DNA from 2 places in the Streptomyces sp. NBC_01268 genome. Region 2 is predicted to be linked to the other one. Evidence: predicted binding sites of a transcription regulator. Region 2 holds the regulator's gene; the other holds the start of a gene.
The links. Region 2 encodes HrcA, which represses chaperone genes, less so after heat shock. Its sites were predicted from a motif close to TTNGCACTCNGNNNNNCNGAGTGCNAA; they were not measured.

Region 1 (15,515 bases), 1.8 Mb from region 2:
GCGCGCGCCCACCCGGGCGCCGTCCCCGCCCTGGCCGCGCTCGCCCCGAGGGTGGCCGCCGTCGCCGTGGTCACCGGCCGCCCCGCCGGAGTGGCCGTACGGTACGGGGGCTTCGCCGGCGTCCCCGGCCTGGAGCACCTCGTGGTCCTGGGCCACTACGGCGCCGAACGCTGGGACGCCGTCACCGGCACCGTCCACGCCGCCGCCCCGCACCCCGGCGTCGCCTCGGTCCGCGCCGAGCTCCCCGGCTTCCTCGACCGGATCGGCGCCTGGCCCGGCACCTGGATCGAGGAGAAGGGCCGCGCGGTCGCCGTCCACACCCGGCGCGCCGCCGACCCGCAGGGCGCCTTCGAGGCCCTGAAGGGTCCCCTGGGCGACCTGGCCACCCACCACGGCCTGGTCCTCGAACCCGGCCGCATGGTTCTGGAGCTCCGCCCCCCGGGCATGGACAAGGGCGTCGCCCTCGCCGACTACGTCCACGAGCTGGGCGCCGAGTCCGTCCTGTACGCGGGCGACGACCTGGGCGACCTCCCGGCGTACGCGGCCGTCGAGAAACTCCGCTCCGACGGCACGCCCGGCCTCCTCGTCTGCTCCGCCTCGGCCTCGGAGTCCGTCCCCGACCTCGCCGAACGCGCGGACCTCACGGTCCCGGGCCCCGCGGCGGTCGTGGGACTCCTCGCCGGGCTGGCGGAGGCGATCCGGAACGCCTAGCGGCCCCCGGGTGCCGTGAACTCGCTTTCGGCCACGTCTGATTGCTTTCGGACGTCTTCGTCGCCGGGTGGTTCGGGTGGGCGGCCCCGTGGCACCCTCGGACGTGACGGCGGTGACGTGACGGGGCGGGGGTTGCCTTGGCTGACGAATGGCTCGATCTGGCCGATGCCGTAGGGCTGTTGAGAGAACAGCTGGCGGCCGCACAGCGCGCCGCCGACGGTTCGGACGTACGGTTCCGGGTCGGCGAGGTCACCGTCGAACTGTCCGTCCAGCTGACCCGGACCACCGGGGGCGGCGGCTCGCTGCGGTTCGGGGTCCTCGGTGCCGACGGCAAGCGCGAGCACGCCGACGCCACCACGCACCGCCTGCAGATCACCCTCCACCCGCGCGGCCGGACCGGGGGTGACCTGGAGATCGGCGACTTCGACTAGCGCCCGACAGGGGGACGGGGTGAGGCTGGAACGGGTCGTACGGATCCGGCTGCGGGACCCGGAGGGGCGCCGCGGCGCCGGCACGGGCTTCCTCGTCGCGCCCGGTCTCGTCCTCACCGCCGCGCACCTGCTCCGTACCCGCGACGGACGGCGGCGCACCGCCACCGTGGACCGGCACCCGGCCACCGTCCGCTGGCTGCGGTACGACGAGGCCGTCGACGCCGCCCTCCTCCACGTCCCCGCGCTCGCCGACGCCCCCACGACCGGGCCGCAGCGCTGGGGTGACCTCGCCACCTCACGGCCCGGGCACCCCGTGGAGGCCTACGGCTTCCCGCGCTTCCAGCTCCTCCCCGGCGGCCGCGAGCGGGCGGGCGAGCACCTGGCCGGCCGGATCAGCCCCGGCTCCGGCGCCGCGGCGCGCCGCTGGGAGGTCCTGAGCGGTGATCCGCTGCCCGCCCCCCACCCGGAGGACGAGGACAGCGCCTGGGCCGGCATGTCCGGCGCCCCCGTCTTCAGCGGCGACCTCCTCCTCGGCGTGGTCCGCCGCGACCGGCGCGCCGCCGCCGGGAGCCGGCTCACCGTGACCCGCAGCAGCGAACTCCTCTCCGACGACGCCTTCCGGGCCGCGCTGCGCGGGGCGTCCGTCGGCGGCCGGCAGCCCGTCACCGAACCCGCCGACCTGGCCGCCCTCCTCGAACCCGCCGTCCCCGAACGGGACCTGCGCTCCCCGGCGATGCTGCTGCGCGCCGACGTCGAGGCCACCCCGTTCCGCGGCCGCCGCGAGGAGTGGCGCCAGCTCTCCGACTGGTGCCTGGACGCCGGACGCGGCGGCCTGTCCGTACGCGTGCTGACCGGGCCCGGCGGCCAGGGCAAGAGCCGGCTCGCCCGCGAGCTCGTCGAGGCCGTGGCCCTGACCCCGGGCTGGGTGGGCGGGCTGCTCCGCGCCGACCTCGGCGACGAGACCTGGCAGGGCGGCGGCCCGTCCGGCGCCACCGCGGCGGCCCTCGACGGGCTCGCCGTCTGCGCCCGCGACCTGCTCCTCGTCGTCGACTACGCCGAGTCCCGCCCCCGCTGGATCCGCCGGCTCGTCGAGCGGCTGCGCCCCGCGGCCGCCGCGGGCCGCACCGTGCGCCTGCTGCTCGTCGCCCGGTCCTCCGGCGGCTGGCAGCTCGACCCGTACGACGTGTCCGCGGCCACCCACGAGATCCTCGCCTCGGCGCTCAGCTCCGAGCTCGGCCCCCTCGACGTGACCTCGGAGGACCGGCGGGACGCCTTCCGGGCCGCCGTCCGGGGACTCGCGGAGCTGCTCGGCCACACGACCGGGCCCGAGGGGTACGACTGGACCGCCGTCGCCGACCGCGTCGCCCCGCCCGCCGACCTGGCCGGCAGCCGCTACGCCACCGCGCTCAACGTGCAGATGGAGGCGCTCGTCGCGCTGCTCCAGGCCGGTCCCGAGCCGCTGGACGCGGTCCCCGGCGAGGCCGTCGAGGCCACCCTGCTGCGGCACGAGGAGCGCTACTGGGCGCGGGCCTTCGCCGGTTCCGGCCCGCCCCTGCCGATGCCGCTGGTCCGGCGGATCGTCGCCGCGGCCACGCTGTGCGGGGCGGCCGACGAGGACGAGGCGATCGCCGTGCTCGCCCGGGTCCCGGGCCTCGGCGGGGAGGCGGCCAGGGCGCATGCCTGGGAGTACGCCGAGGCGCTCCGTCGGCTCTACCCGGCCGCCCACGAGGCCTACTGGGGCAGCCTCCAGCCCGACCGGGTGGCCGAGTTCCAGGCCTCGCTCCTGGTCACCGAGGTGCCCGCGCTGCTGCCCGCGCTCACCGCGCGGGCCACCCCCGCCCAGCAGATCCAGGCCATGACCGTGCTGACCCGCTCGGTGGTCGCCCACGCCAACGGCGGCCGCACGGGATGGCGCGACGCGACCCTCGAACGGCTCGGCGGCCTCGTCGACGGCCCCGACCTGGGCACGGAGGTGCTGCGGTCCTGCGCGGTCGCGCTGCCGCCGTCCTCCGACGCCCTCGCCCACTTCGCCGGCCGGCTCACCGGCCGGCTCGTCGAGCGGTACCGCGAGGAGGGCGGGGACCCGGCGGCGCTCGCCTGGGCGCTGGAGCAGTCGGCCGAGGCGACGAGCACGCTCGGCGACTGGCGCCAGGCCCTCGCGGCGAGCGAGGAGTCGGTCGCGCTCCGCCGCGCCCTGCCCCGTACCCCGCGCACGGCGTACGAACGCAGGCTCGCCGAGGGGATGATGCAGCTCGCGAACCTGCGTCGGTGGGCCGACCGGGCATCTGACGGTCTGCCGCTCGCCGAGGAGGCCGTGGAGCTGTGCCGCAGCGTCGTCCGCGCCGAACCGGACGCGGCGCGTCCGGCGCTGGGCAGGGCGCTGACCGCGCTCGCCCGGGTGTACGCGGACATGGCCCGCAGGTCCGACGCCCTGCGGGTGGCCGAGGAGGCGGTGAGGGTCCGGCAGGCCCTCGCGGACGAGGACCCCGTCTACGAGGCCGGATGGGTGGTGTCGCTCCGACTGCTCGCCTCCTGTCAGACGGAGACGGGTGCGATCGAGGAGGGGACCAGGACGGCGGAGGCCGCGCTCGCCGTCCAGCGCCGGCTCACGCGGGAGAACCCGGACGCGCACCTGGAAGGCCTCGCCCGCACGTTGAAGGACGTCTCCTGGCACTACTGGCAGGCAGGTCTCGACGAGGCCCGCAGCCTCGACGCCTCGGAGGAGGCGGTGGTCCTGCTGCGCCGCCTCGCCGTCGGCAACCCCGACTCGCACGACGACAGCCTGGCCCACGCCCTGGTCAACCTCGCCGCCTCCCAGCCGGCCGCGGAGGCGCTGGTCAGCCTCGACGAGGCCCTCGCCATCGACAGGCGCCTGTTCCGGCGCCTGCCCTGGCACGATGACAACCTGCGCCTGCTGCACGCCAACCGGGCCGCCTTCCTGTGGGAGCTGTCGCGGGAGGCCGAGGCGATCGAGGCGCTGACCGTCGCGGTCGGCCTCGGCCGGGAGCTGTACAGGGACCACGCCCTCGCGTACGGGCTGCAGCACGCCAAGGACCTCGAACGGCTGGCCCGGTACCAGCACGACACGCTGCAACGTACGGAGGAGCCGCTCGCCGCGGTCGAGGAGGCCGGCGCGATCCGCCGCTTCCTCGCCGAGCTCCATCCCGACCCCGACCCGTACGAGACGGGCCGCGCCTTCTCCTGCTACCTGCGCTCCTGGTACCTGTGGGCGAGCGGCCGGCTCGCCGAGGCGGCGGAAGCGTCGGCGGAGGGCATCGCGCTGTACGAGCGGCGGCTGTCGAGCGGGGGCGAGGTCCCCCTGCTCGACCACATCACCTGCCTCGACCACGCCGCGCTCCTCAAGGAGGAGACGGGGCACGGTGCGGCGGCGCTCGCCGAGCGGTACCGGATCGTCGGGATGGTGCGCCCGCTCGCGGCGGAGGGGCCCGAGGGCCGGCGGCGGCTCGCCGACCACCTGTGGCGGACTGCCTCGCTGGCCGAGCGGACCGGTGGCGTCCGGGACCGGCTGGCGGCGCTGCCCCTGATCCGGGAGGCGGCCGAGGTGTACACGCGCCTGCGCCCCGACCGGGTGCGCGCATGGGACGAGGACCTGACCGACGCGGCGGGGACCTGGATCCGGCTGCTGGAGGGCACCGGGCGACGCTCGGAGGCGGCTGCCGTGCGCCATCGCTATGGCCTGCACGACGCCTGATCGGGCCGGGACCGCCGGGGCCGACCTGACGAGAGGAGTACGGGAGAGATGACCGCACCAGCGCAGACGCCGGAGGAGGGGGACTCGGGGCTCGTCTTCGAATCCCTCGAAGCCTTCGTGAGCGAGTATCTGACGGAGATTCTGCGGCGCCCGGTGGACGGGCAGCGTTTCGCCTGGTGCGCCGAGTGGTGGCGGCATCCCGAGGCGATCGTCCGCTTCGCAGGGATGTGGCGGTCCTTCGAGTACCTGAGGCTGGACGTGTCCATGGGGATGTCCAACTGGTGGCTGCACCACGCCGATCCGCACCTCGCGGTGCTGATGGACGCGTACCGGGGGCCGTTCGTGCACTGCACCGGTCCTCAGGGCCACCAGGAGGCGTACGGCCCGCTCCCGCACAGCCCGGTCCCGCCGGGCGTGCTGGACCTGCCTGCCTTCTCGCTGGCGGCTGCCGACGCGGAGCAGGCAGCCCAGGCCGACGCCGGCACCCGTCAGGCCTGACGCACCGCGTCCAGCTGCGCCAGGAACCACTCCCGGGGCGGCAGCGCCGTCGCCGCGGTGGCGAGGCGCTTCGTGCGTTCGGCGCGTTCGGGGGCCGGCATCGACAGGGCCTCGTGGAGGGCCACGGCGGTCTGCGTCACGTCGTAGGGGTTCACCGTGAGGGCGTCCTCGCCCAGCTCCTCGTACGCGCCCGCCTCGCGGGACAGGACCAGGGCGCAGCCCTCGTCGGAGACGACGGGGATCTCCTTGGCGACCAGGTTCATGCCGTCGCGGACGGGGTTGACCAGGGCGACGTCCGCCAGCCGGTAGGCGGCGAGGGAGCGGGTGAAGTCGTCCTGGACGGAGAGCAGGACGGGCTGCCAGTCGGGGGTGCCGAACTCCTCGTTGACCGCCTCGGCGAGCTCGGTGACCGAGGCCGTGTACGCGCGGTAGACCTCCAGGTCCTGCCGGGAGGGGTACGCGGAGGCCAGGTGGACGACCCGGCCGCGCCACTCGGGGCGGGTGGCGAGGAGCTCGCGGTAGGCGAGCAGGCCGCGCGGGATGTTCTTGGAGAGTTCCGTGCGGTCGACGCGGACGATGGTCTTCCGGCCGCCGGTCTCGGCGCGCAGGTCGGCGAGGCGCGCGTCGACCGCGGGGCGGTGGGCGAGGGCACGCAGCTCGTCGCCGTCGACGCCCAGGGGGTACGCGGCGACGCGGGTGGTGGCGTCGACGAGCGGGTCGGCGAGGAAGGCGGAGGCCCAGGCGCGGGTGTGGAAGCCGCGCTCGTCCGCGCCGAGCATGCCCTCGACCAGCTCGCGGTGGATGTCGTCGGGCAGCATCTCCAGGTAGCCGGGCGCCGCCCACGGGGTGTGCGTGAAGTGCCCGATCCGCAGGTCCGGGCGGAGCGCGCGGAGCATGCCGGGGACGAGCGCCAGGTGGTAGTCCTGCACGAGGACCGCCGCGCCGGGGTCCGCCGCCTCGGCGAGGGCCTCGGCGAAGGCGCGGTTGTAGGCGCGGTAGGAGCCCCAGCGGCGGCGGAAGTCCGCGTCGAAGACGGGCTCGCGCGGGATGTCGTACAGGTGGTGGTGGAGGAACCAGAGCACCGAGTTCGCGATGCCGTTGTACGCGTCGGCGTACACCTCCGGGTCGATGTCCAGCATGCGTACGCCCGGTTCGGCGACCCCGCGGCGGACGGCCTCGCGATCGCCGTCGCCGAGCGCGGCGCACACCCAGAGGCCGCCCTCCGAGGAGACGGCGCTCAGGCCCGAGACGAGCCCGCCGCCGCCCCGCCGGGTGTCCAGGGAGCCGTCGTCACGCACGGTGTACGAGACCGGGCCGCGGTTCGATGCCACGAGGACGGTAGCCATACGGCGAACCTAGCCCGTCCGGTAAACGCTCAAACGTACGGATACCAGACGGGCGGGTTCGGCCACGGAGGGTGTGCGGCCCGGTCCCGCGGGCGCCGGGCCCGGCGCGCCGAGCGGCCACGGCCGGTCCCGGTCGCCGCCGGTCCCGGTGTCACGCCACGCGGCGGTGCGCGTACTCCGCGATCTCCGCCATCGGCGGGCGTTCCTCCGTGTCCACCGGGTACGTGTGGGGCTCGAAGCCCTTCTCGCCCCGCTCGAACTGGGTCAGCCGCGGGCGCACCAGATGCCCGCGGGACAGGCGCAGCTGCGCCGTCCGGTAGATCGCGGCCGCCATCCGGCCCAGCGCCCGCCCGTCCTGGTGCCGGTGCTTGCGCACCCCCACGTCCACCTGCGCGAGGGCGTCCAGGCCCACCGTGTGCAGGGCGTCGACGAGCAGGCCCAGCTCCACTCCGTAACCGACCGGGAACGGCAGCCGTTCGAGCAGCGAGCGGCGGGCCGCGTACTCGCCGCCCAGCGGCTGGACGAAGCCGGCCAGCTGCGGCCAGTGCAGATTGAGCAGCGGGCGCGCCACCAGTTCCGTCACCCGACCGCCCTGACCAGGGGTGTCGCCGAGCGGGCGGTCGTACATCGCCTTCACGAAGTCGACGTCCGGATCGGTGAGCAGGGGGCCCACGATGCCGGTGACGAAGTCCGCGGAGAAGTCCCTGAGGTCCGCGTCCACGAAGCAGACCACGTCCCCGTTCGTCACCATGAGTGACCGCCACAGGACCTCGCCCTTGCCGGGCACCGCCGGTATCCGGGGCAGGATCGCGTCGCGCGCCACCACCCGCGCGCCGGCCGCCGCCGCGACCTCCGCCGTACGGTCCGTGGAGCCCGAGTCGATCACCACGAGCTCGTCCACCAGCGGGACCGCCTCGGTCATCAGCTCGCGGCGGATCACGGAGACGATCGTGCCGACCGTCGCCTCCTCGTTCAGCGCGGGCAGCACCACGCTGACCCGCGTCCCCCGCTTGGCGGCGAGGACGCGCTCCAGCGGGCGGTCGGCAACGGACCAGGACCGCCGGGCCAGCCAGCGCTCCACCTCTTCCAGCAACGTGATCTCCATCTCGCGGATCGGACGACCGTCTCCACCTTCGTAGCCTTCGGTTACAGTCTTGAACAACGCGGATCCCCGATGCATGTCGGGGTGCCGACCGCGTCTCACAATCGAATACCGCTCATCCAGAGGGGCAGAGGGAAACGGCCCGTTGAAGCCCCGGCAACCCTCCAGTCGGTTACTCGTCCTCCAGCGAGGTCCCCGACTAGGGAAGGTGCCAAATCCGTCTCATGGCGAAAAATTCGTCATGGGAAAGATGAGGAGAAAGGGCCTCGCCTCCATGGCTGCACAGACCGTCGCACCCGGAACCACCGTCGACCTCGGTCCCGCTTCCGGACTCTCTTGTCGCGAATGCGGCGAATCCTTCCCGCTCGGCCCGATCTTCGCCTGCGAGCTCTGTTTCGGCCCGCTCGAAGTCGCGTACGACCTGCCCTCCGGTGACCCGGAGGAGCTGCGCAAGCGCATCGAGGCCGGCCCCGCCAACATCTGGCGCTACGCCCCGCTGCTGCCCGTCCCGGCCGACGTCGCCGAGAAGCCGAACCTGAACCCCGGCTGGACCCCGCTCGTCAAGGCCGACAACCTGGCCCGCGAGATCGGCGTCGAGCCCGGCAAGCTGTTCGTCAAGGACGACTCCGGCAACCCGACCCACTCCTTCAAGGACCGGGTCGTCGCCCAGGCCATCGAGGCCGCCCGCGCCTTCGGCTTCACCACCCTGTCCTGCTCCTCCACCGGCAACCTGGCCGGCGCCGTCGGCGCGGCCGCCGCCCGGGCCGGCTTCCGCTCCTGCGTGTTCATCCCGCACGACCTGGAACAGGGCAAGGTCGTCATGGCCGGTGTCTACGGCGGTGACCTCGTCGCCATCGAGGGCAACTACGACGACGTCAACCGCTTCTGCTCGGAGCTCATCGGCGACCCGCTCGGCGAGGGCTGGGGCTTCGTCAACGTCAACCTGCGCCCGTACTACGGCGAGGGCTCCAAGACGCTCGCGTACGAGATCTGCGAGCAGCTCGGCTGGGTCATCCCCGACCAGCTGGTCATCCCGATCGCCTCCGGCTCGCAGCTCACCAAGATCGACAAGGGTCTGCAGGAGCTCATCAAGCTGGGCCTGGTCGAGGACAAGCCGTACCGGATCTTCGGCGCCCAGGCCGAGGGCTGCTCCCCGGTCTCCGTCGCCTTCAAGGCCGGCCACGACGTGGTGAAGCCCCAGAAGCCGAACACCATCGCCAAGTCCCTCGCCATCGGCAACCCGGCCGACGGGCCGTACGTGCTCGACATCGCCCGCCGCACCGGCGGCGCCGTGGAGGACGTGAACGACGAGCAGGTCGTGGACGCGATCAAGCTGCTCGCCCGCACCGAGGGCATCTTCGCCGAGACCGCGGGCGGCGTGACCGTCGGCGTCACCAGGAAGCTGGTCGAGGCGGGTCTGATCGACCCGACGCTGACGACGGTGGTCCTCAACACCGGCGACGGCCTCAAGACCCTCGACGCCGTTGCCGACAGCTCTCAGGCGACCGCCACCATCCGCCCGAGCCTGGACGCGTTCCGCGACGCGGGCCTGGCCCACTGAAAGGTACGTGACCCCATGGCCGTCAACGTCCGCATCCCCACCATCCTCCGCACCTACACCGGTGGTCAGTCCGAGGTGAAGGCGGAGGGCACGACCCTCGCCGAGGTCATCGCCGACCTGGAGAAGAACCACGCGGGCATCGCCGCCCGTGTCCTGGACGACCAGGGCAAGCTGCGCCGCTTCGTCAACGTGTACGTCAACGACGACGACGTGCGCTTCGAGCAGGGCCTGGAGACCGCGACGCCGGACGGCGCGGGCGTCTCCATCATCCCGGCGGTCGCCGGCGGCTGCTGAGCCGCGGGGCCCGGTGGGCCCCCGGGGTCCGCTCGGGCCCCTCGGGCCTCCTCCGCCCCTTCCGCGCTTACCCGCGGTATCCGTCTTATCTGAATTGCCCCTTCCGCGAGAAGAAGCGGAGGGGGCAATTCTGCATGGTTGAGCGCGGTAGAGTTGGGGAAGTCCCCTCCGCTGCTCATGCCAGGCGCATATGAGAATGCGCCCGTGCGCGACAAGAAGCAGCCAAAGTGCCCGTGCCTTGTGTACCTTCTGCGCGCTTTGCCCGGCCCGACTTGACCCGGAATTCAAGGGAATCTCCCCAATTCGCCTTTCAGGCCTGCCCAGAATTCTCGTCCGATTGACCTGTTGCAGAGGGCAGTTGGGCAGATACATTCAGCCGCGGTCGACGCGTTCCGGCGCAGGGTCTGACCCGGGTCCGCGAAGTGCGGCCCCGCGCAAGGGCCAGTAATAGGGGAGTTAGGCATGGCTCAGGGCACCGTCAAGTGGTTCAACGCGGAGAAGGGCTACGGCTTCATCGCGGTCGACGGTGGTGCGGATGTTTTCGTCCACTACAGCGCGATCCAGATGGACGGCTACCGCACCCTTGAAGAAGGGCAGCGGGTCGAGTTCGAGATCTCGCAGGGCCAGAAGGGTCCGCAGGCGGACATGGTCAAGCTCGCCGCCTCTGCCTGAGCGCGGCGCGATCGGCCACCGACGCACTTCCGTCGAGGGGCCCGCATCCAGACCGGATGCGGGCCCCTCGTCATGTCCGGCGCCGGGCGGGGCGCCCCGCGGGGCGGACATGTGCGCCCGGCGCGTGCGCCCGGCTCGTGCTCCCAGGGGTGACCGATCCTCGGTAGTCGCTTGCACTCGCATGGGGCGAGTGCTAATCATTGGCGTTAGCACTCTGAAGGTGAGAGTGCTTAATCGAGGATCGGGCAGACGAGGCCCGCGGCCAGGTGGGGCAAGGAACCACAGGGCTCGCAGGCCGTCCGTCGCGGGCGTCGGCGCGGTCCAGGAGCGTTATCCACCCCATGTCCGGGAGGACCACTTCACATGGCCAAGATCATCGCGTTCGACGAGGAGGCCCGGCGCGGTCTCGAGCGCGGCATGAACCAGCTCGCTGACGCCGTCAAGGTCACCCTCGGCCCGAAGGGCCGCAACGTCGTCCTCGAGAAGAAGTGGGGCGCCCCCACGATCACCAACGATGGTGTCTCCATCGCCAAGGAGATCGAGCTCGAGGACCCGTACGAGAAGATCGGCGCCGAGCTGGTCAAGGAAGTCGCCAAGAAGACGGACGACGTCGCCGGCGACGGTACGACCACCGCCACCGTCCTCGCCCAGGCGCTCGTTCGCGAGGGCCTGCGCAACGTGGCCGCCGGTGCCAACCCGATGGCCCTCAAGCGCGGCATCGAGAAGGCCGTCGAGGCCGTCTCCGGCGCCCTGCTCGAGCAGGCGAAGGATGTCGAGACCAAGGAGCAGATCGCTTCCACGGCCTCCATCTCCGCCGCCGACACCCAGATCGGCGAGCTCATCGCCGAGGCGATGGACAAGGTCGGCAAGGAAGGCGTCATCACCGTCGAGGAGTCGCAGACCTTCGGGCTCGAGCTCGAGCTCACCGAGGGCATGCGCTTCGACAAGGGCTACATCTCGGCGTACTTCGCGACCGACATGGAGCGCATGGAGGCGGCCCTGGATGACCCGTACATCCTGATCGTCAACTCCAAGATCTCCTCCGTGAAGGACCTGCTCCCGCTCCTGGAGAAGGTCATGCAGTCGGGCAAGCCGCTGCTGATCATCGCCGAGGACGTCGAGGGCGAGGCGCTGTCGACGCTGGTCGTCAACAAGATCCGCGGCACCTTCAAGTCCGTCGCCGTCAAGGCCCCGGGCTTCGGCGACCGCCGCAAGGCCATGCTGAACGACATCGCCATCCTCACCGGCGGCACGGTCATCTCCGAGGAGGTCGGCCTCAAGCTGGAGAACGCGGGCCTCGACCTGCTGGGCCGCGCCCGCAAGGTCGTCATCACCAAGGACGAGACCACCATCGTCGACGGTGCCGGTGACAGCGAGCAGGTCGCCGGTCGCGTGAACCAGATCCGCGCCGAGATCGAGAACAGCGACTCGGACTACGACCGCGAGAAGCTCCAGGAGCGCCTCGCGAAGCTGGCCGGCGGCGTGGCCGTCATCAAGGCCGGTGCCGCGACCGAGGTCGAGCTCAAGGAGCGCAAGCACCGCATCGAGGACGCCGTTCGCAACGCGAAGGCGGCCGTCGAGGAGGGCATCGTCGCCGGTGGCGGCGTCGCCCTGCTGCAGGCCTCCGCGGTCTTCGAGAAGCTGGAGCTGGACGGCGACGAGGCCACCGGTGCCAACGCCGTCAAGCTGGCCCTGGAGGCCCCGCTCAAGCAGATCGCCGTCAACGGTGGTCTCGAGGGTGGCGTCGTCGTGGAGAAGGTGCGCAACCTCCCCGTCGGCCACGGCCTGAACGCCGCGACCGGTGAGTACGTCGACATGATCGCCGAGGGCATCATCGACCCGGCGAAGGTCACCCGCTCCGCGCTGCAGAACGCGGCGTCCATCGCGGCCCTGTTCCTCACCACCGAGGCCGTCATCGCCGACAAGCCGGAGAAGGCGTCCGCGCCGGCCGGCGGCGGCATGCCGGGCGGTGACATGGACTTCTGATCCTCGTAGAGGATCGGCGGTTCATCGCTGAACGCCGAAGGGCGGCACCCCGTGGGGGTGCCGCCCTTCAGTCGTGTGCGGAGCGCAGGAGGTCAGCGGACGTCGACGTAGTCGCCCTTGCCGGCCGAGTCGAAGTGCGACGCGTCACCGACGTGGACGAGGGTGTACGTGCCGTCCACCGTGGTCCGTGCCTTCAGGGCCGTCTGGCCCGCGGCGTTGGTGTGCCCCCAGGCGACGGTCTTCCACGTCTTCGAACCCCACGCGGCGAACCGCAGCTGCACCGGCTGGTTGGCCAGCGGCTTCCAGCCGCCCTGGTCGTGCTGCACCGTGCCGCGCACCGTGACCACGCCGCCCTTGCGGATCGGCTCCGGCGTCGCGTCCACCGACAGGACGCGGGTGGAGGTCCGGGTCACGTGGAAGGTGCGGCTGACGGACTCCGCGTAGGAGTCCGAGGTGAGCGTCCGCAGCCGGAACCAGCCGCCCCTGGACGCCAGGCCGAAGCCGAACGCCCGCCGCACATCGGTGGAGAGCTGCGTCGAGGCGACCTTCTTCCAACCGGTCAGCCCGTCCGGGGACTGCTCCAGGAGCACCGTCTGCTGGGTCGTGTAGCCCGCCCAGTGCTCGTACGGGGAGCGGAACTGGCCGTACACGGCGAGCCGTCCGTCGCCGCCGAGCCGGTACCCCATCAGGGTCGTCCGGGTGTCCAGCGGCATGGCGAGCGGACCCGAGGCGTACAGCCCGTTCTGGAACATGCCCGTGCCCTGGACGCCCCACCCGGTGCTGTCCGGGCCCGGCGCGGCGACGAGCCGCACGGTGAACCGGCCGTCGGCGTCGGAACGCAGCGGCTTGCGGACCCCGTTGCCCAGGTACGCCTCCAGCGGCTCGTCGGCGACGGGCGTGCCGTCCACGGGATCGGTGACCCGGCCGGTGATCGTGACGGTCTCACCGTTCAGCGCGCGGGTCCGGTCGGCGGCGGCGGCGACCGTCATCTTCCTGGTCCGGATGTCGACGCTGTCGTAGATCCCGGCAGTGCCGTGCACCTCGTCGCTGTTCTCGCTGAACACCGCCCGGTACGCGTCCCAGCGCGTCCCCACCGCGACCGGCCCGGCGGCGAAGGTGCCGTCGGCGTCGGTCACGGCGGACCCGAGCGGCGTGTCGTCCGCCCAGCGCTCGACGGTCACGGAGCGCCCGGGCAGCGGGACCTGGTCGCCGGACCCCGGCTGGATGCCGGCCAGCGCGCCCGTCGGGTGCCCGTTCCGGTCGGCCCAGGTGGCGGCGCCGGCGTCGAAGCGGGTCAGGAGCGGACGCAGGGTGAAGTCGAGGGTGCCCGCGTCCGTGCGCGTGACGGTGTTGCCGAGCGAGTCGGTGGCCGTCACGTCGATCGCGTACCTGCCGAGCGCCGGGAGGGTGCCGCCGTCCTCGGTGAGCTTGAGCGTGGACTCCGGCGGCAGGGAGAACACGTTCCGGTCCGACGGGCTCGGGGCGAGCGAGGGCAGGTCGGCGAGGACGGCGTCGCCCCGGCGGATCCGGGCGGACACCGCGGTGACGGTGGCCTGTGGCGCGTCGGTCCACGCGGTCACCCGGAAGGTGCCGCGCAGGGTGTCGACGGTCTGGGCCCGGCCGATGCCCATGGTGGCGGGGGCCGGGGCGGGGTCCTCGGCGAGGGCGGGTGCCGCCCCGGCGCTCAGGGCGAGGACCGTGACGAGGGTGACGGCGGAGAGCCGCCGGAGGTCAGCGCGCATCGACATAGAAGTCCTTCGACTCGCTGTAGAAGTAGCCGGCCTTGGTCTGCGTGGCCAGACCCCAGGTGCCGTCGCCGTAGGTGACGGTGGTGACGCTGAAGGCGCCGGTGGAGCCGGTGGCGATGTTCTTCGCGGCCCAGTACCAGGTCCGCTCGCCCTTGGGCTTGACGTACAGCGTCACCCGCGCGCCGGGCATGGCCTTCCAGACGCCGTTCACCTTCTGCTGCACGACACCCTTGACGGTCATCTTTCCGTTGACCCGCGGCCGCGTGGGGCTGTAGGTGACGTTGACGATCCGGGTGGGGATGCGGGACAGGCGCACGTTCGTGCTGTTCCTGGCGACGAAGCGGTCGCTCTCCGGGTGGTAGATCCGGTAGACCGCGTTGACGTAGCCCCAGGTGCCGAAGTCGTACCAGCAACCGGTGTCGACATAGCCGGACTTCAGGGTGCGGAAGGTGCGGCCGTTGTCCAGGGAGACCTGGAGGGCGACCCAGTCGGGCTTGGTGTCGCAGTAGCGGGTGCCGGTGCCGAGCCGTCCGCGGGCCTTCACCCAGCCGTACTCGTCCAGGGTCATGGTGGCGCTGGAGTACGCGAGTTGCTGCGGCACCGCGATCTCCGCGGTGTCGTACACGTGGGTCGTCCGCAGCGCGAAGTAGACGGACGGCTTCGGCAGCGTGTACAGCCGGGCCGTCGCGTACTGGACCCGGGCCGGGTAGGCGAAGGAGCCGTCCGACGCCGTGTCGCCGCCGCCGAGCGGGGTGACCGGGTCGGTGGACGGGTACGGCTCGGTGCCGGCGGTGACGACCGGGACGCCGGCGAAGCCCTGCCAGCCCTCCTCGGTCAGCCGCTCCACACGGCCCGAGACCTTGACGTCCGTACCGGCGGGGACGCGGTACTTGCCGGCGTCCGAGGTGACCCGGTACGTCAGCTTCTCCACGCCCACGGCGGGCAGACGGCGCGCCGCCCCCGGGTCGGTGTCGGCGGTCGCGGCGACGACCTCGGCCGTGCCGCCGGTGATCTCGTCGTCCGCGGTGAAGGGCACCGAGAAGGTGCCGTCGGCGGCGGTCGCGACGGTGGTGGTCCGGGACCGGGGCTTGGAGAAGGCGTCGCTGAGGTTCAGCACGACCTTGACCGGGGTGCCCTCGGCGGCCGGGCCGGTGGTGTCCGTGGCCGGGTTCCAGGTGGTGGCCGTACCGGACAGGACGACGTTCCGGCTGTCGTAGCTGGTGGTCGTGCGGTCGAAGGAGGCGGCGGAGACCCCGGTGTGCAGCCGGTAGCCGAAGCTGCCGCCGGTCCAGCGCTGTACGGTGCCGCCGGGCAGCCGGTAGTCGACGGCGAGCGGGTAGTCCCCGAGGGCGGTGCCCTCGGGGAGCCGGATCGGAGCGTCGGTGGTCCAGGCCGAGTAGGCCGAAAGCGAGAGCTCGTCCGTCGAGGCGAGCACGGTGGCGTCCGGGGCGGCC
Region 2 (15,515 bases):
CGCTGTTCGCCGCCTCCGGGACGGTCCAGTTCTTCAACTACATGTTCCACACGCTCTTCGTGCTCTACGCGACGGCCGAACTCGGCCTGAGCGCCGGCGTGCTGGGCGCGGTGCTCGCGGCGGGGGCCGTGGGCGGCCTGATCGGGGCGGCGTGCAGCGGCCCGGTGGTCCGAGCGATCGGGATCGGCCCGTCGCTCGTGACCGGCTTCGTCGGCTTCACCCTGCCGCTGCTGCTCATACCGCTCGCCGGAGGGCCACTGCCGCTGGTGCTCGGGCTGCTGTTCGTCGCCGAGTTCCTGTCCTGCGCCGGGGTGATGGTGGCGGACATCGCCGCGGGCTCGTTCCAGATGGCGCTGATACCCGATGCGATCCGGGCCCGGGTGATGGGCGCGTTCCGGACGCTCAACCACGGCTTCCGTCCGCTCGGCGCGCTCGCCGGCGGGGTGCTCGGCACGGCCCTGGGGCTGCGGCCCACGCTCTGGGTGGCGACCGCCGGAGCCGTTCTGGCCGTGCTGTGGGTGCTGCCCTCGCCGCTGGCGCGCCTGCGGGAGCTGCCGGAGCGGGAGCAGGAGCAGGGGCCGGTTCCGGCGAAGGCCTAAGCGGAATATTCGGACTCCCGGTAACACTTGCCCCGTTTGCCTCGAACATCACATCAGTGATCGAATGCATCTTCGTCGAAGAAGAAAGTGCCGGTCATTGCCGGTGGTTCGTGCGGGGGTACGTGGAATGTTCGGTGGTCTGTTCGGCAAACGCGGCTCCGCGGCCGCGCGAGGCGGCCCGCTCTCGGGGCTCACGGTCCCGCCGTCGGCGGGCGTGCTGAGCTGCCGGGTCCTGGACCCCGTCAACGAGCCGGTCCGCCAGGCCGAGTTCGTGGTCAGCGACACGGCGGGCCGCAAGGTCCTGGCGGGGGAGACCGACCCGTACGGCAGCGTGCTCGCGACGGTGCCGGCGGGCGAGTACCGACTCGCGGTCACGGCCGAGGGCTACACCCCGTACCACGGCGCCACCGTCGTCGCCGAGCACGGGCACACGAGCCTGGGCGACCTGATGCTCCAGGTCGCACCCCAGCCGCAGCTCCCCGAGTCCGGCGACTGGGAGATCGACCCGGCGCACTCCCAGATCGGTTTCACCGCGCGGCACATCGGACTGGCCCGGATCCACGGCCGGTTCAACGGCTTCGCCGGGGCGATCAGGGTCGGCGAGCGCATGGAGCAGTCGGCCATGCACGTCGTGATCGACGCCGCCTCCATCGACACCGGCGTGCAGATGCGCGACGACCACCTGCGTTCGAGCGACTTCCTCGACGTGGGCGCGTACCCGACGATGGAGTTCTACAGCGAGCGCTTCGTCCACCGGGGCGGCAGCCGTTGGGGCGTCACCGGCGCGCTCACCCTGCACGGCGTCAGCCGCACGGTGACCCTCGACACCCAGTACCTGGGCATCGGCAGCGGCCTGGAGGGCGAGACCCGGTGCGCCTGCCGCGCGAGCACGGAACTGCACCGCGAGGACTTCACCCTGACCTGGCAGACGCTGCTCGCACGAGGCATCGCCGCCGTCGGCTCCAGCATCACCATCGAGCTGGACATCCAGATCGTCCCCAAGAAGGGCTAGGGCGCCGGGCGCCGACTACTCGGCCTCCAGCCAGCCGTCGTGCTCCGCGGCCAGGGCGTCGAGGGCCGTCGGGTCGAGCAGCCCCCGCGGGTCCTCCACGACCACCAGCCACTGGGCGTCCTCCGCGTCGTCCTCGCCGGCCAGGGCGTCCCGGACCAGCTGCGGCTCCTCGGCCAGGCCGAAGCGGTCGGGCAGGGCCTCGGCGACCTCCTCGGCGGCATCGCGGTCGGGCAGTACCAGTACGTGTCTCACATCGCTCACGTGCACATTCTCGACGATGGCCCGGCTGTCGGTGGCCCGTGGGATGCTGGATCGCGATGGCCACCAGAAAGACTTCCACCGAAGACCTCCTCACCCCCGTCACGCTCGCCGTGGGCCAGGAGGACCTGCTGCTCGACCGCGCGGTCCGCGAGGTGGTGGCGGCGGCCCGCGCCGCCGACGCCGACACGGACGTCCGCGACCTCGCGCCCGAACAGCTCCAGCCCGGCGCCCTCGCGGAGCTGACCAGCCCCTCGCTCTTCGCCGAGCGCAAGGTCCTGATCATGCGGAACGCACAGGACCTCCCGGCGGAGACGATCAAGGAGATCAAGGCGTATCTCGACGCTCCGGTCGAGGAGATCACCCTCGTGGTGCTGCACCCCGGCGGCGCGAAGGGCAAGGGGCTGCTCGACGCGGCCCGCAAGGCCGGCGCCCGCGAGGTGGCCTGCCCGAAGACCACCAAGCCGGCGGAGCGGCTGACCTTCGTGCGGCAGGAGTTCCGGGCGCTCGGGCGCTCGGCCACGCCCGAAGCCTGCCAGGTGCTGGTCGACGCGATCGGCAGCGACCTGCGCGAGCTGGCCGCGGCGGTCGCGCAGCTGACGGCGGACGTCGACGGCACGATCGACGAGGCGGTCGTCGGCCGCTACTACACGGGCCGCGCCGAAGCCTCCTCCTTCACGGTCGCGGACCGCGCCGTCGAGGGCCGGGCGGCGGAGGCCCTGGAGGCCCTGCGCTGGTCCCTGTCGACCGGGGTCGCGCCCGTTCTGATCACCAGCGCCCTGGCCCAAGGCGTCCGGGCCATCGGCAAGCTCTCCTCTGCCCGCGGCGGACGCCCGGCGGACCTCGCGCGCGAGCTGGGGATGCCACCGTGGAAGATCGACCGCGTGCGGCAGCAGATGCGCGGCTGGACCCCCGACGGGGTCTCCGTGGCACTGCGGGCGGTCGCGGAGGCGGACGCGGGCGTCAAGGGCGGCGGCGACGATCCGGAGTACGCGCTGGAGAAGGCCGTGGTGACCATCGCCCGCGCCGCCCGCATGCGCCGCGCCTGACACCGGGGCGCCGGCGGCCCCACCGACCAGCGCGGAGATCGTCACGCCGCCGGTCGCCCTGAGGGCGGGGGTCGTCGGTGCCGGTCACCCTGATGGCGGGGGAGAGCCCGTCCCGGCACCGGTCACCCTGATGGCGGGGAGAGCCGGCCCCGGCGTCAGTGCGACCGGTGCCACCCGTTCCGTCGCCTCCCGCGCGCCCCCACCCCCGCCGACTCCGCACCCCGCCGTCTCCGTACCCCGCCGTCCCGTACCGGGGACGGGCGCGGCCCCTCCCGGCGGGTCCGTGCCGACCTGCCCGTCAGGCGCCCCGTGGCTTCCGGCCCCCGCGCCCGGCCCCGCGGGCAGCGCGTCCCGCAAGGCCCGTGCCGAGTCCCGTTCTGCGTACCGCGCGGGCGAGGAGGCTCGGGCGGCGGCGGGGCGGGAGTGGTGTGCGCCGCGTCCAGAGGCCGTCGGGCGACAGGAGCGGAGCCTTGCGCTCGGTCCGGGCCTGGATCTCCACGTACGACTCGTGCGCCGTGACCCGGAACGCCTCGTCGTGCGCGGCCAGCGCCGCCGCGATCCCCGCGCCCGCCGAGCCCCGGCGGCGCACCACGACGGCCAGCCGGGCCAGCAGTCCCAGCACCCCGGCGAGCGCTGCGGCGATCACGAGGAGCGGCATGAAGTCGGTCATGCGGCGAGCCTACGCGCGGCGCCGGATACGACGAAGGCCCCGCCGCCTCCTGGGGAAGGAGGGCGGCGGGGCCTTCGCGTACAGCTTGGTGGCCCGTACACGCGTGGCGAACGCGTCTCGCGTACGTGGCCGGGATGGCCGGGCGGGAGCGGTTAGAGGGCCCGCTGGGTTCCCGTGCGGCCGTTCACATCAGAGCTCAGCCCTGGAGGGAGCCCACCTTGGTGGCCAGCGCCGACTTCTTGTTGGCGGCGGCGTTCTTGTGGATGACACCCTTCGAGACAGCCTTGTCGAGCTGACGCGAGGCGGCACGAGCGGCAACGGTGGCCTTCTCGAGGTCGCCGGCGGCGACAGCCTCGCGGGCCTTGCGGATCGCGGTCTTGAGCGACGACTTGACGGCCTTGTTGCGCAGGCGCGCCTTCTCGTTGGTCTTGTTCCGCTTGATCTGGGACTTGATGTTCGCCACGAAAGAGCCTTTACAGGTTCGATGTTTCTTCAGGATGTGCCACGCGGCTGAGAGGGCACACGAGACACAGCTGTCCACTTTATCAGCCGCGCTCCACCCCGCCCAAACCGAGCGCCGGACCGCAGTCATGGGACCATGGAGCCTACGTATCCGTTCTGAACATCGCCCGAGACGAGAACCCTGCGTGCCCGCGACTCCTACCAACGTGCCCGAGCCGAGCCGAACCGACCCGGCTCTGATCCGCAATTTCTGCATCATCGCGCACATCGACCACGGCAAGTCCACGCTCGCCGACCGGATGCTCCAGCTGACCGGTGTGGTCGACCAGCGGCAGATGCGCGCCCAGTACCTCGACCGGATGGACATCGAGCGCGAGCGCGGCATCACGATCAAGTCCCAGGCGGTCCGCCTTCCCTGGGCGCCCACGGACGGGCAGGGTGAGGGCCGTACCCACATCCTGAACATGATCGACACCCCCGGGCACGTCGACTTCACGTACGAGGTCTCCCGGTCGCTCGCCGCCTGTGAGGGCACGATCCTGCTGGTGGACGCGGCGCAGGGCATCGAGGCTCAGACTCTCGCCAACCTGTACCTGGCGATGGAGAACGACCTCACCATCGTCCCGGTCCTGAACAAGATCGACCTGCCGGCCGCCCAGCCGGAGAAGTTCTCCGAGGAGCTGGCCAACCTCATCGGCTGCCAGCCGGAGGACGTCCTCAAGGTCTCCGCGAAGACCGGCATGGGCGTCGAGGCGCTGCTCGACCGCGTGGTCCGGGACGTGCCGGCCCCCGTCGGTGTCGCCGACGCGCCCGCCCGCGCGATGATCTTCGACTCCGTGTACGACTCGTACCGGGGCGTCGTGACGTACGTCCGTGTCGTCGACGGGCAGCTCAACAAGCGCGAGCGCATCAAGATGATGTCGACCGGCGCCACCCACGAGCTGCTGGAGATCGGTGTCTCGTCGCCGGAGATGACGGCCTCCGACGGCCTCGGCGTCGGCGAGGTCGGCTACCTGATCACCGGTGTGAAGGACGTCCGCCAGTCCAAGGTGGGTGACACGATCACCTCCCTGAACAAGGGCGCGACCGAGGCCCTCGGCGGCTACAAGGACCCCAAGCCGATGGTGTTCTCGGGTCTCTACCCGCTGGACGGCTCGGAGTACCCGGACCTCCGCGAGGCCCTCGACAAGCTGCAGCTGAACGACGCCGCGCTGGTCTACGAGCCGGAGACCTCCGCCGCGCTCGGCTTCGGCTTCCGCGTCGGCTTCCTCGGCCTGCTCCACCTCGACGTGATCCGCGAGCGCCTGGAGCGCGAGTTCGGTCTCGACCTGATCGCCACCGCCCCCAACGTGGTCTACCGCGTGGTCATGGAGGACGGCAGCGAGCACACGGTCACCAACCCGAGCGAGTTCCCCGAGGGCAAGATCAGCGACGTGTACGAGCCCGTCGTACGCGCCACGATCCTGGCCCCCAGCGAGTTCATCGGCGCGATCATGGAGCTGTGCCAGACCCGCCGCGGCACGCTGATCGGCATGGACTACCTCTCCGAGGACCGGGTCGAGATCCGCTACACCCTGCCCCTGGCCGAGATCGTCTTCGACTTCTTCGACCAGCTGAAGTCCAAGACGCGCGGTTACGCGTCGCTGGACTACGAGCCCACCGGCGAGCAGGCGTCCAGCCTGGTCAAGGTCGACATCCTGCTGCACGGCGACAAGGTGGACGCGTTCTCCGCCGTCACCCACAAGGACGCCGCCTACGCCTACGGTGTCCGGCTGGTCGCCAAGCTGCGCGAGCTGATCCCGCGGCAGGCCTTCGAGGTGCCGATCCAGGCCGCGATCGGCTCCCGGGTCATCGCCCGCGAGACCATCCGCGCCATCCGCAAGGACGTCCTCGCCAAGTGCTACGGCGGTGACATCTCCCGTAAGCGGAAGCTGCTGGAGAAGCAGAAGGAAGGCAAGAAGCGCATGAAGATGGTCGGCTCCGTGGAGGTCCCGCAGGAGGCCTTCATCGCCGTCCTGTCGAGCGACGACGCGGCGGGCGGCAAGGGCAAGAAGTAGCTCCTGCCGACGGCCGCACGGTAGCTGCCGTATGCAACGAACGGGTCTGGGTGCCGTAGGCGCTCAGACCCGTTCGTTATAAGCAAGCCCTTACGCGCCAGTCTCCGGCGCTCTACTCTGAAGCCGCTCGAAGGTTACTCGCCAGTTAGTTACGCACCGCCTGACCGCACCGCCGCCGCCCGGAGGACGTCGTGAGCGACACACAGACCCTGATCGAGAACCGGCCGCCGTCCGTGGCGACCCTTTTCCTTGAGCGCGTCGAGCGGACCCCGGATGCGGAGGCCTACCGCTATCCGGTCCCCGCCGCCTCCGGGCAGGGCCCCGACGAGTGGAAGTCGCTCAGTTGGGGGCAGGCCGCCGAGCGGGTCTACGGGATCGCCGCCGGCCTCATCGACCTCGGCGTCCAGCCGGAGGAGCGGATCGCGCTCGCCTCGTCGACCCGGGTCGAGTGGATCCTCGCCGACCTCGGCGTGATGTGCGCGGGCGCCGCCGTGACCACGATCTACCCCCAGACCAACGCCGAGGAGTCGGCGTTCATCCTCTCCGACTCCGACTCGCGCGTCCTCATCGCGGAGAACGCCGACCAGCTCGCCAAGGCCGTCGAGCGGCGCGCCGAGCTGCCCCACCTCCACCACGTGGTCGTCATCGACCCCGAGGGCGCCGACACCGACGACGAGTGGGTGCTGACCCTCGCCGACCTGGAGGCCCGCGGCAAGGCGTACCTGGAGAAGCATCCGGAGGCCGTCAAGGAGCGGGTCGGGGCGATCACCGCCGATCAGCTGGCCACCCTCATCTACACCTCGGGCACCACCGGCCGCCCCAAGGGCGTCCGCCTCCCGCACGACAACTGGTCCTACATGGCCAAGGCCATCGCCGCCACCGGCCTGGTCACCCAGGACGACGTGCAGTACCTGTGGCTGCCGCTCGCCCACGTCTTCGGCAAGGTGCTCACCTCGGGCCAGATCGAGGTCGGCCACGTCACCGCCGTCGACGGCCGCATCGACAAGATCATCGTGAACCTGCCGGTCGTGCAGCCCACCTACATGGCGGCCGTCCCGCGCATCTTCGAGAAGGTCTACAACGGAGTCGCCGCCAAGGCCCGCGAGGGCGGCGGCGCCAAGTACAAGATCTTCCAGTGGGCGGCCGGGATCGCCCGCGAGTACGCCAAGGTCACCCAGGACAACTTCCGCCGCACCGGCACCGCCTCCGCGCCCTTCGGCCTCGCCGCCAAGCACAAGGTCGCCGACGCGCTGGTCTACAAGAAGCTCCGCGAGGCCTTCGGCGGGCGGCTGCGCGCCGCCGTCTCCGGCTCGGTCGCGCTGGCCCCCGAGATCGGCTACTTCTTCTCCGGCGCCGGCATCCACATCCTGGAGGGCTACGGCCTGACGGAGTCCTCCGCCGCCTCCTTCGTCAACCCGGGCGAGGCCTACCGCACGGGCACCGTCGGCAAGCCGCTGCCCGGCACCGAGGTCCGCATCGCCGACGACGGCGAGATCCTGCTGCGCAGCCCCGGCGTCATGGAGGGCTACCACGGCCTGCCGGAGAAGACGGCGGAGGTCCTGGAGGCGGACGGCTGGTTCCACACCGGCGACATCGGCGAGCTGTCCGCCGACGGCTACCTGCGGATCACCGACCGCAAGAAGGACCTGTTCAAGACCTCCGGCGGCAAGTACATCGCCCCGACCGAGGTCGAGGGCCAGTTCAAGGCCGTCTGCCCGTTCGTCTCCAACATCGTGGTGCTCGGCGCCGACCGGAACTACTGCAGCGCCCTCATCGCTCTCGACGAGCCCGCCATCCTCGGCTGGGCGGCCGAGCACGAGCTCGGCGGCAAGTCCTACGCGGAGGTCGTCGCCGCCCCGCAGACCCAGAAGCTCATCGAGGGCTACGTCGCCCGCCTCAACGAGGGCCTGCAGCGCTGGCAGACGATCAAGAAGTTCCGCCTGCTGCCGCGCGACCTCGACGTCGAGCACGGCGAGCTCACGCCCAGCCTGAAGATGAAGCGGCCGGTCGTGGAGCGGACCTACCAGCACCTGATCGACGACATGTACGAGGGCGCCCGCGAGGCCTGACCGGGCCTCGGCCGGCCCGAGCGGTCCTGAGCTGGGGTTTCCCCGGTTATCCACAGGTTCGACGGTCACCTCGGGCGGTACGGGACAATGGCTGCATGCCTTCCGTACTGCCCGATGGTGAGCCCATGCCCGAGGACGGGGCGCTGCCCGCCCACGCCCTGGAAGGGGCCGGCGAGCGGCCGCTCGGGTTCTATCTGCACGTCCCGTACTGCGCGACCCGCTGCGGCTACTGCGACTTCAACACGTACACCGCGAGCGAGCTGCGCGGTGCCGGCGGCGTGCTCGCCTCCCGAGAGAACTACGCGGGCCAGGTCGCCCAGGAGATACGCCTGGCCCGCAAGGTCCTCGGCGACGACCCGCGTCCCGTCCGGACCGTCTTCGTCGGCGGCGGCACGCCCACGCTGCTCGACGCGGGCGACCTGGTCGCGATGCTCGCGGCGATCCGGGAGGAGTTCGGGCTCGCCGACGACGCCGAGGTGACGACCGAGGCGAATCCGGAGTCCGTCGACCCCGCGTATCTGGCGACGCTGCGCGAGGGCGGCTTCAACCGGATCTCCTTCGGCATGCAGAGCGCCCGACAGCACGTGCTGAAGATCCTCGACCGCACCCACACCCCCGGACGCCCCGAGGCGTGCGTCGCCGAGGCGCGGGCGGCCGGCTTCGACCACGTCAACCTCGACCTCATCTACGGCACCCCCGGCGAGTCCGACGACGACTGGCGGGCCTCCCTCGACGCGGTGATCGGCGCCGGACCCGACCACGTCAGCGCCTACGCGCTCATCGTGGAGGAAGGCACCCAGCTGGCCCGGCGCATCCGCCGCGGCGAGATACCGATGACCGACGACGACGTCCACGCCGACCGGTACCTGATGGCGGACGAGGTGCTCTCCGGGGCGGGCTTCGAGTGGTACGAGGTGTCCAACTGGGCCACCTCGGAGGCCGGACGGTGCCTCCACAACGAGCTGTACTGGCGCGGCGCCGACTGGTGGGGCGCCGGGCCCGGCGCCCACAGCCACGTGGGCGGGGTGCGCTGGTGGAACGTCAAGCACCCGGGCGCGTACGCGGCGGCCCTGGGCTCCGGCACGTCGCCCGGCGCCGGGCGCGAGGTGCTGTCGGAGGAGGACCGGCGGGTGGAGCGGGTCCTGCTGGAGCTCCGGCTGCGCGAGGGCGTCGAGCTGGCCCTCCTGAAGCCCGCGGGCCTGGCCGCGTCCCGCAAGGCCCTGGAGGACGGTCTCCTCGCCCCCGAGCCGTACGCCCAGGGGCAGGCCGTCCTGACCCTGCGCGGCCGCCTGCTGGCCGACGCGGTGGTGCGGGACCTGGTGGACTGAGGCGACCGGGGAGAGCAGGGAGAGCAGGGCTACCTGGGCTACCTGGGCAGAGGAGGCGCGCCGGGGCTGGCCGGGGGTGGACCGGGGCGCGCCGGGGCTGGCCGGGGGTGGACCGGGGCGCGCCGGGGCTGGCCGGGGGTGGACCGGGGCGCGCCGGGGGCGGGCCGGGGCCGGGTGTCCGGCCCGGCGGGGGCCCGGGTGTCCGCCCGGCGCCCTCGACATCCCCGAGCCCCCCCGGCCTCCCTCAGATGCCCCCGGTCGCCCTCGGGTGCCGTCAGTCGCCCTCAGGTGCCGTCACGTGGTCGATGAGGTGCTCCACCGCGCCCAGGAGCTCCGGCTCCAGGTCCTTGTACGACGTGACCTTCGACAGGATGTGCTGCCAGGCCGCGCCCGTGTTCTCCGGCCAGCGCAGGGCGCGGCAGACGCCGGTCTTCCAGTCCTGGCCGCGGGGGACCGAGGGCCAGGCCGGGATGCCCACCGAGGCGGGCTTCACGGCTTCCCAGACGTCGATGTACGGGTGCCCGACGATCAGGACGTCCGGGGACGAGACCTGGGCGGCGATGCGGGACTCCTTGGAGCCCGGCACCAGATGGTCGACGAGGATGCCGAGGCGGGCGTCGGGGGCCGGGGCGAACTCGGCGACGATCGCCGGGAGGTCGTCGATGCCCTCCAGGTACTCGACGACGACGCCCTCGATGCGCAGGTCGTCGCCCCAGACGCGTTCGACCAGCTCGGCGTCGTGGCGGCCCTCCACGTAGATCCGGCCGGCCCGGGCGACGCGCGCCCGGGCGCCCGGGACGGCGATCGATCCGGAGGCGGTCCGGGCGGGGCGGGTCGGGGCGGGGCGGGAGGGACGGACCAGGGTGACGACCCGGCCCTCCAGGAGGAAGCCGCGCGGCTCCATCGGGAAGACCCGGTGCTTGCCGAAGCGGTCCTCCAGCGTCACCGTGTCCGCCTCGCAGCGGATCACGGCCCCGCAGAAGCCGGTCGCGACCTCCTCCACGACGAGATCGCGGTCCGCCGGGACCTCGGGGACGGGCGCCGAGCGCTTCCAAGGGGGAGTCAGATCCGGGTTGTAACTGCGCATGGGCCCGATTCTGCCCTGGGCGGGCCCCGTCCGCCGTGAGCGGGCGAGGGAGCGTCAGGTCCCGTCCCGCGGGCGGGCGTTCGACGCCGCTACACCACCCCGAAGCGCCGCGCCAGCTCCTCGCGCTGGCGGCGCACGAACGCGGCGTCCACCACCGCCCCGTGGCCCGGTACGTACACCGCCTCCGCGCCGCCCAGGGACAGCAGCCGGTCCAGCGCCGCCGGCCAGCGCCCGGGGATGGCGTCGGGACCCGCCTGCGGTTCGCCGGACTCCTCGACCAGGTCGCCGCAGAAGACGACCTCCGGCGCGCCCGGCACGAACAGGGCGAGGTCGTGGCCGCTGTGGCCGGGGCCGATGTTCGCGAGGAGCACCTGGCGGCCGCCCAGGTCCAGGGTCCACTCGCCCGAGACCGTGTGGCGGGGCGCGACCAGGACCTCGGCCGCCTCCGCCGCGACCCGGGCGTCCACCCCCTGCCGTACCGCGTCCGTGCACAGCTCCTCCCGCTCGCGCGGCAGCAGCGTGTCCATGCCGACCGCCCCGAAGACCTCGGCCCCGGAGAAGACCGCCGTGCCCATGACGTGGTCGAAGTGCGGATGGCTGAGTGCGATATGCGTCACCCGGCGGCGGCCCGTCAGCGCCTCCACCTGGGTGCGCAGCTCGGCGCCCTGCGCGAGGGTCGCCCCCGTGTCGTACAGCAGCACCGCGTCCCGCCCGATGACCAGGCCCACCGTGGCGTCCCAGCCCGGCAGCCGGCGCCTGCCGACACCCTCCGCGAGGCGCTCCCAGCCGTACTCTTCCCATTTCACGTCCATGCGGCGACGCTAACCGCTACGACCCCGCCGACCCCGCCTCCTTGCCAGGAGCGATGTCCGCCGCCGTACACTGGCCGGGGAATTCCTGGCACTCGGGCAGGGCGAGTGCCAAAAAGGGAAGAACCGGAACCGGATCGACAGCTGGAGGTGTGCGCGGTGCTCAGCGAACGCAGACTCGAGGTGCTGCGCGCCATCGTCCAGGACTACGTCGGGACGGAGGAGCCCGTCGGCTCCAAGGCGCTGACCGAGCGCCACAAGCTGGGCGTGTCGCCCGCCACCGTGCGCAACGACATGGCGGTGCTGGAGGAGGAGGGCTTCATCGCCCAGCCTCACACCAGCGCCGGGCGCATCCCCACCGACAAGGGCTACCGCCTGTTCGTGGACCGGCTGGCCGGCGTCAAGCCGCTGTCGACCCCCGAGCGGCGGGCGATCCACAACTTCCTCGACGGAGCCGTCGACCTCGACGACGTCGTCGGCCGCACGGTACGGCTGCTCGCGCAGCTCACCCGGCAGGTCGCGGTCGTGCAGTACCCCTCGCTGACCCGTTCGACGGTCCGGCACGTGGAACTGCTGTCGCTGGCCCCCGCCCGGCTCATGCTGGTGCTCATCACCGACACCGGCCGGGTCGAGCAGCGGGTCATCGACTGTCCGGCGCCCTTCGGCGAGACCACCCTGGCCGACCTGCGGGCCCGGCTCAACAGCCGGGTCGTCGGCCGCCGGTTCGCGGACGTGCCGCAGCTGGTGCAGGACCTTCCCGAGTCCTTCGAGGAGATCGAGGACCGCGGCACCGTCACGACGGTGCTCGCGACCCTCCTCGAAACGCTCGTGGAGGAGCAGGAGGAGCGGCTCATGATCGGCGGCACCGCCAATCTGACCCGCTTCGGACACGACTTCCCCCTGACGATCAGGCCCGTCCTGGAAGCCCTCGAGGAGCAGGTCGTGCTCCTCAAGCTGCTCGGCGAGGCCAAGGAGTCGGGCATGACCGTACGCATCGGGCACGAGATCGCCCACGAGGGGCTGACGTCCACGTCGGTCGTCTCGGTCGGCTACGGTTCCGGCGGCGAGGCAGTCGCCAAACTCGGCGTGGTCGGACCGACCCGCATGGATTACCCCGGAACGATGGGAGCGGTACGCGCAGTGGCACGTTACGTCGGACAGATCCTGGCGGAGTCGTAAGTGGCCACGGACTACTACGCCGTACTCGGCGTACGCCGCGACGCGTCGGCAGACGAGATCAAGAAGGCCTTCCGTCGACTCGCCCGCGAGCTTCACCCGGACGTGAACCCGGACCCGAAGACCCAGGAGCGGTTCAAGGAGATCAACGCCGCTTACGAGGTGTTGTCGGACCCGCAGAAGAAGCAGGTCTACGACCTCGGCGGCGACCCGCTCTCCGCCTCCGGCGGCGGTGGCGCCGGCGGCTTCGGCGCGGGTGGCTTCGGGAACTTCTCGGACATCATGGACGCCTTCTTCGGTACGGCGTCCCAGCGCGGACCGCGCTCGCGCACCCGGCGCGGCCAGGACGCGATGATCCGCCTGGAGATCACCCTCGACGAGGCGGCCTTCGGCACCACGAAGGACATCCAGGTCGACACGGCCGTCGTGTGCACCACCTGCTCCGGCGAGGGCGCCGCGCCCGGCACCTCCGCGCAGACCTGTGACATGTGCCGCGGTCGCGGTGAGGTCTCCCAGGTCACGCGGTCCTTCCTGGGCCAGGTCATGACCTCCCGCCCCTGCCCGCAGTGCCAGGGCTTCGGCACCGTCGTCCCGACCCCGTGCCCCGAGTGCGCGGGCGACGGCCGGGTCCGTTCCCGCCGCACGCTCACGGTCAAGATCCCGGCCGGTGTCGACAACGGCACCCGGATCCAGCTGGCCGGCGAGGGCGAGGTCGGCCCCGGCGGCGGCCCCGCCGGCGACCTGTACGTCGAGATCCACGAGACCCCGCACGACGTCTTCCAGCGGCGGGGGGACGACCTGCACTGCACGGTCACCCTCCCGATGACGGCGGCCTCCCTCGGCACGAAGGTGCAGTTGCAGACCCTGGACGGTCTGGAGGACGTCGACATCCGCCCGGGCACCCAGTCCGGCCAGTCGATCCCGCTGCACGGCCGCGGCGTCACGCACCTGCGCGGCAACGGCCGGGGCGACCTGATCGTCCACGTCGAGGTGCAGACCCCGTCCAAGCTGGACCCGGAGCAGGAGCGCCTGCTCCGCGAGCTGGCCAAGCTGCGCGGCGAGGAGCGCCCGACGGGGCAGTTCCAGCCGGGGCAGCAGGGGCTGTTCTCGCGGTTGAAGGACGCGTTCAACGGGCGGTAGGCGCTCGGCTGGGGGTCCGGGGGTCGTCCCCCGGGTCAGCACGGTCAGCCGGGGCAGCAGGGGCTGTTCTCGCGGTTGAAGGACGCGTTCGACGGGCGGTAGGCGCTCGGCTGGGGGTCCGGGGGTCGTCCCCCGGGTCAGCACGGTCAGCCGGGGCAGCAGGGGCTGTTCCCGCGGTTGAAGGACGCGTTCGACGGGCGCTGAGTTCCGTACGGCATATGCCTGGGGGCGGTTCCGCTTTGTGCGGGGCCGCCCCTTCGCGTACGCCTCCCGTAACCCCTCCCGTACCGATTCGGCCGGGCCGTCCCGGCATGGCACGATGCCTGCATGTCCACCGCACTGAACGATCTCTCTCGGCATCCGATCGTGCAGGCCCCCATGGCGGGTGGCGCATCCTCTCCCGAGCTCGTCGGTGCCGTGTGCGAGGCGGGGGCCCTCGGGTTCCTGGCCGGCGGGTACAAGACCGCGGGCGGGCTCTACCAGGAGATCAAGCGGGTCCGCGGACTCACCGGACAGCCCTTCGGGGTCAACCTCTTCATGCCGCAGAGCGGTCAGCCCGCCGACCCCGCCGCCGTCGAGGTCTACCGGCACCAGCTCGCCGGGGAGGCCGGCTGGTACGAGACGGAGCTCGGGGACCCGGACCAGGGCCGCGACGACGGGTACGACTCCAAGCTGGCGATCCTCCTCGACGACCCGGTGCCGGTCGTCTCCTTCACCTTCGGCTGCCCCGACCGCGACGCGCTCGACGCCTTCGCCCGGGTCGGCACGTTCACGATCGTCACCGTCACCTCCGTCGAGGAGGCCCGCACCGCCGAGCGCGCCGGGGCCGCCGCCCTGTGCGTCCAGGGCACCGAGGCGGGCGGACACCAGGGCACCCACCGGGACGACCCGGCCGACGGGCCGTCCGCCGGCAGCGGCGGCGGGCTGCTCGCGCTGCTCACCGAGGTGCGCGAGAGCGTCCGGCTGCCGATCGTCGCCACCGGCGGCATCATGCGCGGCCGCCAGATCGCCGCCGTCCTCGCCGCCGGCGCCGACGCTGCCCAGCTCGGCACCGCGTTCCTGGTCTGCCCCGAGTCCGGCGCGGACCCGCTGCACAAGCGGGCCCTGACCGACCCGCTGTTCACCCGCACCGAGCTCACCCGGGCCTTCTCGGGCCGCCCGGCCCGCGGCCTGGTCAACCGGTTCATGCGCGAACACGGGCCGTACGCCCCCGCCGCCTACCCCGAGGTCCACCACCTCACCGCCCCGCTGCGGAAGGCCGCCGCGACCGCCGGCGACCCGCAGGGCATGGCCCTGTGGGCCGGGCAGGGCCACCGCCTGGCCCGCGACCTCCCGGCCGGGCGGCTCGTCGAGGTCCTCGCGGAAGAACTCCACACCGCCCGAGAAAGCTCCAGGAGCGCATCGTGACCGCACCCGTCTTCGTCGTCGACACCGTGCCCCCGGTGGGCGGCTTCCTCCTCGACGGGCCCGAGGGCCGCCACGCGGTGTCCGTGAAGCGGCTGCGCGCGGGCGAGGAGCTGGTGCTGACCGACGGGAACGGCGCCTGGGCCGCGTGCGTGGTCGCCGCCGCCGAGGGCAAGGACCAGCTGACCGTCGAGGTCACGGCCGTCCACGAGGACCCGGCGCCCGCGCCCCGCATCACCGTCGTCCAGGCCCTGCCCAAGGGCGACCGCGGCGAACTGGCCGTCGAGACCATGACGGAGACCGGCGTGGACGCGATCGTGCCGTGGGCGGCGTCCCGCTGCATCACCCAGTGGAAGGGCGAGCGCGGCCTGAAGGCGCTCGCCAAGTGGCGGGCG

Region 1: a site for HrcA is predicted at 10,534-10,560, ahead of groL (chaperonin GroEL). Genes of this name have one in related genera too.

Annotation. Positions count from the first base shown of each region.
Region 1 covers NZ_CP108454.1:4,530,213-4,545,727, forward strand. Annotated here, with positions in the region: gene otsB (trehalose-phosphatase) at 1-711, shown strand, start outside; gene OG309_RS20195 (trypco2 family protein) at 849-1,142, shown strand; gene OG309_RS20200 (trypsin-like peptidase domain-containing protein) at 1,162-4,854, shown strand; gene OG309_RS20205 (DUF4913 domain-containing protein) at 4,903-5,352, shown strand; gene OG309_RS20210 (alpha,alpha-trehalose-phosphate synthase (UDP-forming)) at 5,343-6,698, opposite strand; gene OG309_RS20215 (glucosyl-3-phosphoglycerate synthase) at 6,850-7,791, opposite strand; SAM riboswitch class I at 7,913-8,057, shown strand; gene thrC (threonine synthase) at 8,075-9,361, shown strand; gene OG309_RS20225 (MoaD/ThiS family protein) at 9,377-9,655, shown strand; gene OG309_RS20230 (cold-shock protein) at 10,118-10,327, shown strand; gene groL (chaperonin GroEL) at 10,691-12,313, shown strand; gene OG309_RS20240 (hypothetical protein) at 12,406-14,055, opposite strand; gene OG309_RS20245 (hypothetical protein) at 14,045-15,515, opposite strand, start outside.
Region 2 covers NZ_CP108454.1:2,757,074-2,772,588, reverse strand. Annotated here, with positions in the region: gene OG309_RS12285 (MFS transporter) at 1-599, shown strand, start outside; gene OG309_RS12280 (YceI family protein) at 727-1,611, shown strand; gene OG309_RS12275 (hypothetical protein) at 1,627-1,872, opposite strand; gene holA (DNA polymerase III subunit delta) at 1,929-2,918, shown strand; gene OG309_RS12265 (hypothetical protein) at 3,217-3,588, opposite strand; gene rpsT (30S ribosomal protein S20) at 3,785-4,051, opposite strand; gene lepA (translation elongation factor 4) at 4,236-6,107, shown strand; gene OG309_RS12250 (AMP-dependent synthetase/ligase) at 6,299-8,176, shown strand; gene hemW (radical SAM family heme chaperone HemW) at 8,272-9,504, shown strand; gene OG309_RS12240 (DUF3097 domain-containing protein) at 9,779-10,591, opposite strand; gene OG309_RS12235 (MBL fold metallo-hydrolase) at 10,681-11,403, opposite strand; gene hrcA (heat-inducible transcriptional repressor HrcA) at 11,560-12,579, shown strand; gene dnaJ (molecular chaperone DnaJ) at 12,580-13,716, shown strand; gene OG309_RS12220 (nitronate monooxygenase) at 14,044-15,123, shown strand; gene OG309_RS12215 (16S rRNA (uracil(1498)-N(3))-methyltransferase) at 15,120-15,515, shown strand, end outside.